DNA from 3 places in the Pandoraea sp. PE-S2R-1 genome. Region 2 is predicted to be linked to each of the others. Evidence: predicted binding sites of a transcription regulator. Region 2 holds the regulator's gene; each other region holds the start of a gene.

What was found. The regulator HrcA, encoded in region 2, represses chaperone genes, less so after heat shock. The targets are predictions, from matches to a motif close to TTAGCACTCNNNNNNNNNGAGTGCTAA.
Region 1: CDV44_RS26585 (co-chaperone GroES) is a predicted target of HrcA. The motif match lies at 2,907-2,933, and genes of this name have one in related genera.
Region 3: CDV44_RS08115 (co-chaperone GroES) is a predicted target of HrcA. The motif match lies at 2,109-2,135, and genes of this name have one in related genera.

What each region holds. Positions count from the first base shown of each region.
Region 1 is NZ_NGUR01000019.1:83,995-88,691, forward strand. Features, by position in the region: gene CDV44_RS26575 (LysR substrate-binding domain-containing protein) at 1-690, shown strand, start outside; gene groL (chaperonin GroEL) at 844-2,490, opposite strand; gene CDV44_RS26585 (co-chaperone GroES) at 2,538-2,828, opposite strand; gene CDV44_RS26590 (isoprenylcysteine carboxylmethyltransferase family protein) at 3,086-4,486, opposite strand.
Region 2 is NZ_NGUR01000017.1:191,555-196,251, forward strand. Features, by position in the region: gene recN (DNA repair protein RecN) at 1-943, opposite strand, end outside; gene CDV44_RS24840 (NAD kinase) at 1,140-2,084, opposite strand; gene hrcA (heat-inducible transcriptional repressor HrcA) at 2,178-3,209, shown strand; gene CDV44_RS24850 (DUF6600 domain-containing protein) at 3,513-4,697, shown strand, end outside.
Region 3 is NZ_NGUR01000009.1:229,486-234,182, forward strand. Features, by position in the region: gene CDV44_RS08105 (acetamidase/formamidase family protein) at 1-840, shown strand, start outside; gene CDV44_RS27990 (hypothetical protein) at 859-1,026, opposite strand; gene CDV44_RS08110 (LysR family transcriptional regulator) at 1,125-1,970, shown strand; gene CDV44_RS08115 (co-chaperone GroES) at 2,191-2,484, shown strand; gene groL (chaperonin GroEL) at 2,521-4,158, shown strand; gene CDV44_RS08125 (porin) at 4,258-4,697, opposite strand, start outside.

The DNA.
Region 1 (4,697 bases), on a different contig from region 2:
GCCCGGGCGGGCACTGCGGCGGGGGCATCGGCTGCCACCGTACGGCTGGAAGTCAGCGTGATGACCGATCTGGCGGCGCAATGGCTGATCCCAAGGCTCGATCGCTTCAGCGCACAACACGCCGGCATCGATCTGATGATCCGGCTCCACACAGATGTGGCCGCCCCAGACCCGTATTCGGTCGACGTCGGCATCTGGCATCAGCGCGTGGAGGCAACCGGCTTCGTGTCTCGCAAACTACTGACTGACTACGTCATCGCCGTTTGCCGCCCCGAGTTGATCGATCGGCTCCCGAACTTCACGATCGACGATACGCCGACGCTGCCGATGCTGCGTTTTGCGCACCGGTCTTGGCGCGACTGGCTGGTCGCGGCGGGTCTGCCGCCACACGAGCCCACGCGCGGGCCAATTTTCGACGATGCGGGGTTGCTGCTACGCGCCGCCGTCGCCGGACAAGGGCTAGCGACCACGCGCAGCCTGCTGGTGCGCGACGCCATTGCGGCGGGCGAACTGGTGCAAGTGGGCGACGTCTGCATCCCACCGAGTCTTGAGTACTACGTGAGCTGGCGCGAGCATCATCCGCGCGAGCGCGCCATCCATGCGTTCTGGCAGTGGATGCAGGATGAGATTGCCGCGACAGTGCCACTCGGCAAGGGCATCGCACGCGGGGGCAAAACCGCGCGCCCATAAAAAAACGGCAACGAATTCGTGAGAACTCGTTGCCGCTTTTCTTTGGCGCGGACTTCGACGGTAAATCAATGCCAACCGTTGAAGTCCGACGACCGGGCAATCGGGGCACCCCGAACCATGGAGGCACCCCGGACATGCCGTCTCTTGCGAGACTTACATGCCCATGCCCATGCCGCCCATACCGCCCATGTCGCCCATACCGCCGCCCATCGGGGCATCTTCCTTCGGCAGTTCGGCAACAGCGCAGTCGGTCGTCAGCAGCAGGCCCGACACCGAAGCGGCGTTTTGCAGCGCGGTGCGCGTGACCTTGGTCGGATCGACAACGCCCATTTCCACCAGGTCGCCGTACTCACCCGTCGAGGCGTTGTAGCCGTAGTTGCCCTTGCCGGCAATCACGTTGGCCACCACGACGCTGGCTTCTTCGCCACCGTTCGCGACGATCTGACGCAGCGGCTCTTCCATCGCGCGCAGCACGATCTTGATACCGGCGTCTTGGTCAGCGTTGGCGCCCTTGATGTCGGCAACGGCCACGCGAGCGCGCAGCAGTGCAACACCGCCGCCCGGGACGATGCCTTCTTCCACGGCAGCGCGGGTAGCGTGCAGCGCATCTTCGACGCGTGCCTTCTTTTCCTTCATTTCGACTTCGGTCGCAGCACCGACCTTGATCACGGCAACACCGCCGGCCAGCTTGGCCACGCGCTCTTGCAGCTTTTCACGATCGTAGTCGCTGGTGGCTTCTTCGATCTGGGCGCGGATTTGCTTGACGCGTGCTTCGATGTTCACGGCTTCGCCAGCACCATCGATGATGATGGTGTTTTCCTTGCCGATTTCGATGCGCTTGGCTTGGCCCAGTTCGTTGAGCGTTGCCTTTTCCAGCGTCAGGCCGATTTCTTCAGCGATGACTTGGCCGCCCGTCAGGATGGCGATGTCTTCGAGCATGGCCTTGCGGCGGTCGCCGAAGCCCGGAGCCTTGACGGCGCAGGTCTTCAGGATGCCACGGATGTTGTTGACCACCAGCGTTGCGAGGGCTTCGCCTTCGACGTCTTCGGCGATGATCAGCAGCGGACGGCCAGCCTTGGCGACTTGCTCGAGCACCGGCAGCAGGTCACGAATGTTCGAGACCTTCTTGTCGAACAGCAGGACAAACGGGTTGTCCAGGATGGCGACTTGCTTTTCCGGGGTGTTGATGAAGTACGGCGAGAGGTAGCCGCGGTCGAATTGCATACCTTCGACAACGTCCAGCTCGTCTTGCAGCGACTTGCCGTCTTCGACGGTGATCACGCCTTCCTTGCCAACCTTGTCCATTGCTTCGGCGATACGGTCACCGATCGACGAATCGCTGTTGGCCGAGATCGAGCCGACTTGCGCGATTTCCTTGTTGGTCGTGCACGGCTTGCTGATCTTGCGCAGTTCTTCGATCGCAGCGGCGACAGCCTTGTCGATACCGCGCTTCAGATCCATCGGGTTCATGCCCGAGGCAACGTACTTCATGCCTTCGCGAACGATCGACTGAGCCAGCACCGTAGCGGTGGTGGTACCGTCGCCGGCGTTGTCGCTGGTCTTGGAAGCCACTTCCTTGACCATTTGCGCGCCCATGTTCTGGAGCTTGTCCTTCAGTTCGATTTCCTTGGCGACCGACACACCGTCCTTGGTCACCGTCGGGCCGCCGAAGCTGCGCTCGAGCACCACGTTACGGCCCTTCGGGCCCAGGGTCACCTTGACGGCATTGGCGAGGATGTTGACGCCCTCGACCATCTTGGCACGAGCGGAATCGCCGAAAACGACTTCTTTAGCTGCCATTGCAATAACTCCTTGAATTCTTTACGTAGATGTCTGGGGGGACAGTCTTACTTGACCAGAACGGCCATGATGTCTTCTTCGCGCATGACCAGGAGTTCCTGGCCATCGACCTTCACGGTCTGGCCGGCGTACTTGCCGAACAGGACACGGTCGCCCACCTTCACGTCGAGCACGATCGACTTGCCTTGATCGTCTTTCTTGCCCGGGCCAACCGCCAGGATCTCGCCCTGATCCGGCTTTTCAGCGGCGGCTTCAGGGATCACGATGCCCGATGCGGTCTTCGTTTCGTTGTCCAGGCGCTTGACAATAACGCGGTCATGCAAGGGACGAAGGTTCATTACAAGCTCCTCTTTTCTCTCAGTGAGATTGTCAAAACGATATATGCAAGATATTGCATATAAGATGAATTCATGACGTTAGCACTCTACACCAACGAGTGCTAATTATAGGGACGGGGTTTTACGATTTCAAGACGCGGGGTTTTCCCGGAGGTGAATATTCTTGGATGCGAAGGCTCGGCGTCGACGGGATCGACGCCACTTCAGCGGTCGATTGTCCCGTTTTTGACGATGCCTGACCGGCGAGGTTCCCCCGCCTAGCTGGCGCGTTCGGTCCGCCAGCGCCCGCCGAACCATGACAAATTCGGCAGAAACCGAAACAGCCCATGCGCGTCGATCCAGCGCGCGTAGGCCACATAGACCGGATCGCGAGACAGATGGCGCTCTTCGGTCCACGCCCGCATCGCGTAGAGACCGTTGACCCCGAGCAGCAGCAGGCAGTGGCGCAGCGCCTCATCCACTGGCCCGCGCGCCACGAACGGAATGAAGATCAGCCACCACGACAGATTCTTCGCCACATACGCCGGATGCTTGGTCCAGCGGTACGGGCCGTTGGTGATGATGCCGCGATGGGTGAGGTTGGAGAAGCGCCCGCCAAAGCTCACGGTGGCCCAGACGTAAATCATGGTCAGCAGCAGGATCGCGCTGCCCCAGATGCCGTAAAGCAGCGGAGACCCCCACAGCCACTCGCCCCATGCGAACCCGGTGTCGTAGTGCAGATACTGGCGGCCGATCAACGACCAGAACGGCTCGTAGCACGCCAGCGCCACCGCCCAGCCCAGCATGGTCGGCTCGGCCGAGCGCAGATGCGTATCGGCAAGCCGCAACGTCAGCAGGTAGCCCATCACCGTCAGGCCTACGTCGACGAAATAGCACAGGCCGTACAACAGATCGAACCAGGGTTTGAAGCCTGAGAGCTGACTGACATCGGCGCTCAGGAATCGGGCGAGGTCGTTGCACAGATAGCCGAACATCAACGGCAGAAAGAACCCCTTCACCAGCCAGCCAAGCAGATGCTGCCCGACGATGCGGCGGTCCACGTTGGCCCACTGCAACGTCACGAGCTGGCCAACGTGCCAATAGCCGTCCAACGGCTGCGGCATCCTGCGATCGACGAAGTAAAGATACGGCAGCGCCAGCACCAGCAAGGGCGGCATTATCAGCGTCAGCATCCGGTAGTAGCGATCGTAGAAGTCGCCGTGATACTCCGGGAACAGCCAGTACAACAGCGCGACGAACCCTAAGCTGCCCAACAGTCCGGTGAATTTGACGAGCGTGCGAGACCACGACGGATCGTCGCGCTCGAAACTCAATCCCGTCGACGCGCGCCGATACGTCTTCTGCCACAACAGGTCCACCAGCAGCACCGTCGCCGAGGTCATGCCGACCATGAACAGTGCACTCGCCACCACGTCGTCCCCGAAGGGGCGGTAGGCGCGCAGCAGGATCAGCGACAGGAGAAAGGCCACGAAACCGGCGGCGCCAACCGCGCCGTGTGTCGCCGAGCGGGGCCGCGCCGGCACAGGCGCCTCAGGATTGCCGGGGCCGCCGGGGTTGCCGGGGATATCTCGGTTGCCGCGGTTGCCGGGGCTGTCGGGGTTATGGCGTGCGGTGTCGGTCACGGTACCAGTCATGTCGTTCGTCATGTCTTCCGTCATGTCGTCCAATCGGTGGCACTACGGGGATACGATGTTGCTCGTCACGTCCGCGCTCACGACTGATGCTGCCCCACGATTCCGACGATCCTGACCATCCCGGGCAGCCCGCGCACGTCGCCATCATAGCTTGGCCCGGCCGCGCATAGGCGACTACTCAAAAGAGGGGATCGTCATCGTAAAAACTGCGTGCTAACGTCAGCCCCGGCCTCGC
Region 2 (4,697 bases):
CTGCCGAATGCAGTGCGTCGAGACGTTGCTCCACGACAGCCAGCCGTTCCGGATCGAGATCGATGCGCTGCGCGTAGTGCGAAAGCGAATGCACCGCTTCGCGCAGTTGAATCTCGGCGGGTTCCAGTGCGGCGAGCGCGTCGGCGAGCCCGGTGTCGATTTCGGCCAGTTCGCGAATCTGATGCACCACATGCCCGAGCGACGGGACGATGGCCCCGTCCGCTTCGGCCAGCGCATCGAGCGCGCTCTGCACGCCGTTGATCAGGCTCGCGGCGTGAGAGAGGCGGCGATGCTCCGCATTCACCTCATCCCATTCCCCTTCCTGCGGGCCGAGCTTGTCCAGTTCGGCCGTCTGCCATTCCAGACGTTCGCGCTCCAGTTGCAGTTCGCGATCGCGGCCCTGCGCTTCTTCACAGCGCTTGACCAGACGGCGCCATTCCTTATGTGCCGCTGCCGTATCGGCCGCGAGCCCCGTGGCACCCGCGTGCGAGTCCAGCAGGCGGCGCTGCGCGTCCGGGCGGAGCAATTGCTGGTGCGCGTGCTGGCCGTGAATGTCCACCAGCATCTCGCCGAGTTCGCGCAATTGCGTGAGCGTCGCGGGCGTGCCGTTGATGAACGCGCGCGAACGCCCGGTCGTATCCAGCACGCGGCGCAACAGCACGCCGCCGTGTTCCTCCAGCGTGAGCGCTTGCGCTTGCAGCCACGCTTCCAGATCCGGGCGTGCTTCGGCATCCGCCGCAAATTCTGCCGTGATGTCCGCACGCGTCTGGCCCGTGCGCACCATGCTGGCGTCGCCTCGCTCGCCCATGGCCAGCGCGAGCGCATCGATCAGAATCGACTTGCCTGCGCCGGTCTCGCCGGAGAACACCGTAAAGCCGGCGGAGAATTCCAGATCGAGACGATCGACGATCACAAAATCGCGAATCGAGAGACTGCGTAGCATGGGGTATCGGGTGCCTGACGTTCGGACACCGGCCCGGCGGGCCAGCGGGAAGCGTCAATGATAAGGGGACTTTGCGACGAACGGGAGGGCCGGTGTTGAGTCGGTGTTGGACCGGTGTTGGGCTGGCGTTTATGCGGGCCTGCGCTCGGTACGCATAAAAACACACGCCACCGGGTGGGGTGGCGTGTGGGCAGACTCAGTTTTGCGGCGCGTCTTCGTCCGAGATATGTTCGTTCCAGTGCAGCTTGCGGCGCAGCGTCGCGTAATAGTTGTAGCCGACCGGATGCAGGAACGTCACCTGATGCTCCGAGCGGCTCACCAGAATCTTGTCGCCCTGACGCAGTTCCGCAAACGACTGCATGTCGAAATTCGCGCCGACTTCGCGTCCGCCCGTGATCGTGATCACGATGTCGCTGGAGTCCGGCAGCACGATCGGACGGTTCGACAGCGCGTGCGGCGCAATCGGCACCAGCACCACACCGCCGAGACGCGGGTGGAGGATCGGGCCCGACGCCGACAGCGCGTAAGCCGTCGAGCCGGTCGGCGTGGCGACGATCAGGCCGTCCGAGCGCTGCTTGTACATGAAGCGCCCGTCCACATCCACGCGCAGTTCCACCATGCCCGAGATGCCCGAGCGGTTCACCACAACGTCGTTGAACGCGAGCGTCTCGAAAAGCGTCTGCCCGTCGCGGTCGATGCGTGCGGCGAGCAGCGTGCGCTGCTCCGCTTCGAAATGACCTTCGAGCATCGCCGGCACCACCTGACGCATATCGTCGAGCGGAATATCCGTGATGAAACCCACGCGCCCGTGGTTCACGCCGATCAGCGGCACCCCTGAGGCGGCCAGTTGACGGCCGACGCCGAGCATCGTCCCGTCGCCACCCACGACGACGGCGACATCGGTCTGTGTGCCGATCTCCTGAATATCGAGCGTGCCGTACGGGTCGGCACCGGCGCCGATGTTATGCGCCGTATCGCGCTCGAAGACGACGTGATGCCCGCGCTGGGCAATGCATGCCGCGAGCGTGAGCAACGGTTCGGCAACGCCGTCGGCATGGTACTTCCCGACGAGCGCTACGGTCTTGAAAGGGCTCCCTGTTTTCATGCCGCCATTACACCATAAGTCGATGACAGCAACCATCGCGTATGCCGCGCAAAGTCAGGCTGTGCCATTGTGCCGACACGCCTGCGCGCCAAACGCCGCGTGCGTACGTTTCGCGTTACAATTTTTGCCATGCTAGATCAACGTGCGCAGACTCTCCTCAAAACCCTGATCGAACGGTACATCGCCGATGGCCAACCGGTCGGTTCGCGCACGCTTTCCCGTTATTCAGGCCTCGATCTCTCTCCGGCGACCATCCGCAACGTGATGGCCGACCTTGAGGCGCTGGGTTTCGTCGCCAGCCCCCATACGTCTGCCGGTCGAATCCCCACGCCGCGCGCCTACCGCCTCTTCGTCGACACCATGCTCTCCGTGAGCCCGCTCGAAGACGCCGTGCATCGCCTCGCGTCGCAGGTGCAAAATCGCCTGCAACCGGCCGGACCGCAGCAACTGGTGGCGTCTGCCGCGCAGGTGCTGTCCAACCTGTCGCAGTTCGCGGGCGTGGTGCTGACCCCGCGGCGCAGTCAGGTTTTCCGCCAGATCGAATTCCTGCGATTGTCTGAAAAACGCGTGCTGCTCATCATCGTCACCCCCGACGGCGACGTGCAGAACCGCATCATCCTCACCGAAAAAGACTACTCGCCCGCCCAACTGGTCGAAGCCGGCAACTATCTGAACGCCCATTTCGGCGGTCACAGCTTCGACGATGTGCGCGCTTACTTGCGCGGCGAGCTCGATGCACTGCGTTCCGACATGAGTGCGCTGATGCAGGCGGCGGTCGATGCCGGCAGTGACGCCATGGCCGATACCACGCGCGAAGAGAGCGTGCTGATCTCGGGCGAGCGTAACTTGCTCGGTGTCGAAGACTTGTCGTCCAGCATGGAACGGCTGCGCAAGCTGTTCGACGTGTTCGAGTCGAAGACCGGCCTGCTGCAACTGCTCGACGTATCGAGCCGCGCACAGGGCGTGCAGATCTTCATCGGCGGCGAGTCGAGTCTGGTGCCCATCGAAGAGATGACCGTCGTGACCGCGCCGTACGAAGTGGACGGCGAAGTGGTCGGTACGCTGGGCGTGATCGGCCCGACACGCATGGCCTACGAGCGCGTGATTCCCATCGTCGATATCACGGCCAAGCTGCTCTCGAACGCGCTCAGCCAGCATTGAGCCCGAGGCGCCCGAGTGAGGGCGCCCGCGCGATTCCGGTGCCAGCCTGTCTATTGCCGTGTCTTCACCTGTCTTCACCTGTCGTCGCGCCGAATTCGCGTTACAAACCCGTAGCATTCATTTACACGCTGTCACAAGCGGCAGGCTTACGCTCAAGGTGTCACTTACGGCGGGGTGAATGGGCTGGTTGACTCGCCGAAGGATTCGGACAGAACAACAAGGCGGCACGCGGCACACGCTACGCATGCGGGTCCGCCGGAAGGGCCGGGAGTCGGTATGAAACCCCTGAATTCATGGCGGACCGTGGTTCGCTTAGTTGGCGCCGGGCTGATGTTCGGCGCCATCGGTGCGCTGGTCGCCCCCGCGCTGGCACAAGCCCAGAGCGCCGACCCGCCCGGACGCGTGGCGCGGCTCGGCGAGTTCGACGGCACCGTGACCTACGCGCCCGCCGGTACCACCGACTGGCGTTATGCCGACCGCAACCGGCCGCTCACCACCGGCGACGCCGTCTGGGTCGACCGCAACAGCCGCGCCGAAATGCATGTCGGTGGCACGGCAGTGCGCATCGGTGCCTCCACCAGCGTCACGTTGTCGGCCGTGACCGACCAGAATGTGCAACTGAACGTAACGCAAGGCACCGTCGGCTTGCGTCTGCGCAGCTACGATCCCAACCAGCCTTACGAAATCGATACCCCCAATCTCGCCTTCGTGCCGCAGCAGGCGGGCGAGTACCGCATCGACGTCGACCCGAATGGCGTGACCACCGTCAGCGTGTGGCAAGGCGCGGGCACCGTGTACGGACAAGGCGCGTCGGTGCCGCTGCGTCAGGGGCAGCGCGTCGCCTTCACCGGGCAGAACCTTGTGCAGCAACCGACCGGGCCGTTGGCCGCCGACGCGTTCGATCAATGGGTGCGCGAGCGCGATGCTCGCGAAGACGCGTCCGTCTCCGCCCGCTATGTGCCGCGCGACATGACGGGCTTTGAGAGCCTCGACGATTACGGATCGTGGCAAGACACGCCGACCTATGGCGCCGTGTGGGTGCCGTCGAGCGTGCCGTCCGGCTGGGCGCCGTACCGCACGGGGCACTGGGTCTGGGTCGATCCGTGGGGCTGGACGTGGGTGGACGAAGCGCCGTGGGGCTTCGCACCTTATCACTATGGCCGCTGGGCGTACGTCGATACGCGCTGGTGCTGGGTGCCGGGGCCGGTGGCCGTGCGTCCGGTGTATGCACCGGCACTCGTCGGCTGGGTCGGCGGCAGCAGCGGCGGCAACCAGTGGGGCGTGGCGTTTGCTGCGGGCGGCGTCGGACTGGCATGGTTCGCACTCGGACCGCACGACCCGTATCGCCCGGCGTATCACGCCAGTTCGTCGTACGTCACCAACATCAATCGTTCGACGGTGATCAGTACGACCAACATCAACAACATCAATAACGTCCACAACGTTACGAATATCAATAACATCTATGTGAACCGCAACGTGCGCGGT
Region 3 (4,697 bases), on a different contig from region 2:
GCGTCGGCGTGGTGGGGATTTCACTATCAGGACATGCTGACGGCACCGCGTGAGCGCGAAGTCGTGACCGTCTTCGAGATCGACTGCGAACGTAACGATGGCGTCGCCCGCGCGCTCTACAGCTTCCGCTGGACGCCGCAGCGCGACCCGTTCGGTGTGGTGCACACGACCATCGACTACCCGGGCGTGCCCGTCGACCATACGAAGATTACGAAGAATCACCGCGCACTGAAGGATGTCGAGATCCCGCTGCGGCCGCACTTCGGCGTACTCGCCGTTGCGCCCGCGCAAGACGGTCTGATCGACTCGATTCCACCGTCGAGCTATGCGGGCAATCTGGACAACTGGCGTGTCACGCGCGGGGCCAGCGTGTTCTTGAAAGTGGCGGTGCCCAATGCCTTGCTGTCGATCGGCGACCCGCACGCGTCGCAAGGCGATGCCGAGCTGGGCGGCACGGCCATCGAATGTTCGCTCACTGGCAAGATTCAGTTGATCTTGCACAAGAAGGCGGCGATCCCCGCCAATGCGCCGTTTGCCGACCTCACGTATCCGCTGGTGGAAACCGCGCAGGAGTGGATCGTGCACGGCTTCAGTTCACCGAACCACCTCGCCGAGCTGGGGCAGAAGGCGCAAAGCCAGATCTACCTGAAGTCGACGCTTGACAGCGCCCTGCGTGACGCCTTTTACAAGGCGCGCCGGTTTCTGATGCAAGTGAACGGGCTGACGGAAGACGAGGCGAACGCGATCCTCTCCGTTGGTGTCGACTTCGGCGTCACGCAAGTGGTGAACGGCAACTGGGGCGTGCACGCCATCATTCGGAAGTGCCTGTTTCCGTCCTGATACGTCTGTCCTGAACGGCTACCGCCACACCGTCGCTACGGCGGCCGTCAGCAAGGCGACGGCGAGTGCGACGCCCGCCACACTGACAACATGCGCCATCACAAACGCGTTTGCCGATACCGGGGACTGATCCGGCGAATGTCCGCGCCTGGGCTCTTGCGGCGAGTCGATTTGAAATTGAGGCATGACGTAGCTCCTTTGATGGAGCCATCGTAATTAGCGCTCGACCATTCGAACAGCACATGGCAGGATATTTCAATGATGACAAATTCGAATGACTGATCATGAATGCGTTAGATATCGATGCCGTGCGGGCCTTTGTGCTGACGGTCGAACTCAAGAGCTTCACCCGGGCGGCCGAAGTGCTGAACTCCACCCAGTCGGCGGTCAGCGTCAAGATCAAGCGGCTGGAGGCGACACTCGGACACCGGCTGCTAGATCGCACGCCGCGTCAGGTCCGGCTGTCGGCAAGCGGACTCGCCTTTCTGGCGCCTGCCCGCGCGCTCGTCAGTGCCCATGAAACGGCGCTACAGGCATTCAGCGTTCAGACCCGGCGGTTGACTATCGGCATCAGCCACCATCTGGTCGGCGCCAATCTCCCCTTGTTGATACGACGCATGCACGACGCGGACCCCGGCGTGATTGTCGAGCTTCGCATTGCACCGTCGCGCGAATTGCTCGAATGCTACGACGCGACCGAGATCGACGCGTGCATTGTGCTGCGCCACGACACGCGGCGTCTCGACGGCGAGCGCATCATGGCGCAATCGTTCGGCTGGATGGCGGCGACGGACTTCGAACCGAGTGCCAACGGCGGGCTGCCGCTCGCGACGCAAGCCAAGCCGTGCAGCGTGCGCGCGATGGCCGTGAGCGCACTGGATGCTGCTGGCGTCGCGTGGCACGAAGTCTTTGTGGGGGGCGGTGTCGGCACGATTGGGGCCGCCGTGACCGCCGGGCTGGCCGTCGCGGCACTCGCCCACCGTGTTGCCCCGGTCGGGACCGTCGACGTGGGGCAGCGTCTTGGCCTCCCCCCGTTACCCGTGCGAGACGTGGTGCTGCACACCGGGCTCACCGATGCGCAGGCCAGACGCACGCTTCAGACGCTGAGCGCAGCGTTGCGAACGACCTGAGTCGTGAGGTGAAGGGAGATGCCTCGCTTTTGACCTGCTTTTGACCTGCTTTTGACCGGCTAATGCCGCTTAGAGATATCGATCCGAGAATCGATTATTGGATTGCAGCCCGATGTCATTTTTATACTGCAAACCAGTCTGGCACTCGACGATCAAGAGTGCCAATCGCTACCGATTTCTTATCTCTCTCCACCATCAAGCAGAAGCAAAAGGAAACGTCATGAGCCTTCGTCCCTTACAGGATCGCGTCATCGTCAAGCGTCTCGATCAAGAGACCAAGACAAGTTCGGGCATCGTGTTGCCCGATAGCGCCGCAGAGAAACCGGATCAAGGCGAAGTGCTCGCCGTGGGACCCGGCCGCCGCGACAAGGATGGCCGTCATATCGAACTCGACGTCAAGATCGGCGACCGTGTGCTGTTCGGCAAGTACGGCGGTCAGGTCGTCAAGGTCGACGGCAACGAACTGCTCGTCCTGCGCGAAGAAGACATCATCGCTGTCGTCGCCGCGCACTAATCCCCATTCATTTCTCTATTCAAAAAGGCGCAACCCATGGCAGCCAAAGACATCGTATTGCGCGACGCCGCACGCGCGAAGCTCGTTGAGGGTGTGAACATCCTCGCCGACGCCGTGAAGGTCACCCTCGGTCCGAAAGGCCGCAATGTCGTGCTCGAACGCAGTTTCGGCGCACCGGTCGTCACCAAGGACGGCGTATCCGTCGCGAAGGACATCGAGCTCGCCGACAAGCTTCAGAACATTGGCGCACAGCTCGTCAAGGAAGTCGCCTCGAAGACCAGCGATCTCGCGGGCGACGGCACCACGACGGCGACCGTACTGGCACAGGCCATCGTGCGTGAAGGCCAGAAGTACGTGGCCGCCGGGCTCAACCCGCTGGATCTGAAGCGCGGCATCGACCGTGCGGTCGGCGTGGCGGTCGACGCCTTGCGCGCCATCAGCAAGCCCACGACCACCAGCAAAGAAATCGCGCAGGTCGCGACTATCTCCGCCAATGGCGAAGAATCGATCGGTCAGCGCATCGCCGAGGCCATCGATCGGGTGGGCAAGGAAGGCGTGATCACGGTCGAAGACGGCAAGACGCTCGCTGACGAACTGGACGTGGTCGAAGGGCTCCAGTTTGATCGCGGTTATCTGTCGCCCTACTTCGTCAACGATCCCGACAAACAGATTGCGGCGCTGGAATCGCCGTTCGTGCTGCTGCACGACAGGAAGATCAGCAATATCCGCGATCTGCTGCCGTTGCTGGAGCAAGTCGCCAAGGCGGGCCGTCCGCTGCTCATCATCGCGGAAGACGTGGAAGGCGAAGCGCTCGCCACGCTGGTCGTGAACAACATTCGCGGCATTCTCAAGACGGTTGCCGTCAAGGCGCCGGGCTTCGGTGACCGCCGTCGCGCGTTGCTCGAAGACATTGCCATTCTCACTGGCGGTCAGGTGATCGCCGAAGAAACCGGGCTGTCGCTGGAAAAGGCAACGCTCGCCGAGCTGGGACAAGCCAAACGTATCGAAGTCGGCAAGGAAAACACGACCGTCATCGACGGCGCCGGTGAGGCCGTCAACATTCAGGCACGCGTCAAACAGATTCGCGTGCAGATCGAAGAAGCCACGTCCGACTACGATCGCGAGAAGTTGCAGGAGCGCGTGGCCAAACTGGCGGGCGGCGTGGCCGTTATCAAAGTCGGCGGCGCCACTGAAATCGAGGTCAAGGAAAAGAAGGATCGCGTCGACGACGCCCTGCATGCCACCCGGGCGGCGGTGGAAGAAGGCATTGTGCCGGGCGGTGGCGTGGCGTTGATCCGTGTGCGCGACAAGGTGCGCGAAGTGCGCGGCGACAACGCCGATCAGGACGCCGGCATCAAGATCGTGCTGCGTGCGCTGGAAGAACCGTTGCGTCAGATCGTGGCCAACGCGGGCGATGAGCCGAGCGTCGTCGTCGCGAAGGTGGCACAAGGCAGCGGCAATTTCGGCTACAACGCCGCGATTGGCGAATACGGCGATCTGGTCGAACTGGGGGTGCTCGATCCGACCAAGGTCACACGCACGGCGTTGCAGAACGCGGCTTCTGTCGCCGGCTTGCTGCTCACCACCGACGCGACTATCGTCGAATCGCCGAAGGCAAGCGCACCGGCGCTACCCGGCGCCGGCGGCGCGGGTGGATCTGATTTCGGCTTCTAAGCCAAACTAAGATCGCCTGAACACCATCAGCCGTAAAGACAACGGGCCCCATCCGACAAGGCATGGGGCCCGTTACTGTAAGGGGATTGCCCCCCGATCTCAGAACCGATGCTGGACGCCGATCTGCACGCCTTGCGCATCGGCACCCGGGTAGGCGACGGCCACGCCGGGCGTGGTCGACCCGGCCAGCGCATAGGCCGACGTGCCCTTGTTGAGCAGCACTGCCCCGCTCGCATATAGCCACGTGCGCTTGGACAGCCAATAGGCATACATCAGGCCCACGTGATCGGCGTTGCGCGCGGCGGGCGTGCGGTCATCGAGGTGGCTGTACACAAGCGCCAGTGTCGACGCCGGGTTGAAGCGGTACGCACCGGAAACCGTATAGACGTTCTTGTCCACCGAGCCATCGCTTTGCTGGGCGTGGTGAAAGCCCGCGTACAGCCGCACCGTGCCGAAGTCATACGAGCCGCCGCCAAAGAAGGCTTTGAGCGTGCTCGCATTCGTGGCGCTGTCCACCGATTGATAGCCGACGCCCAGGT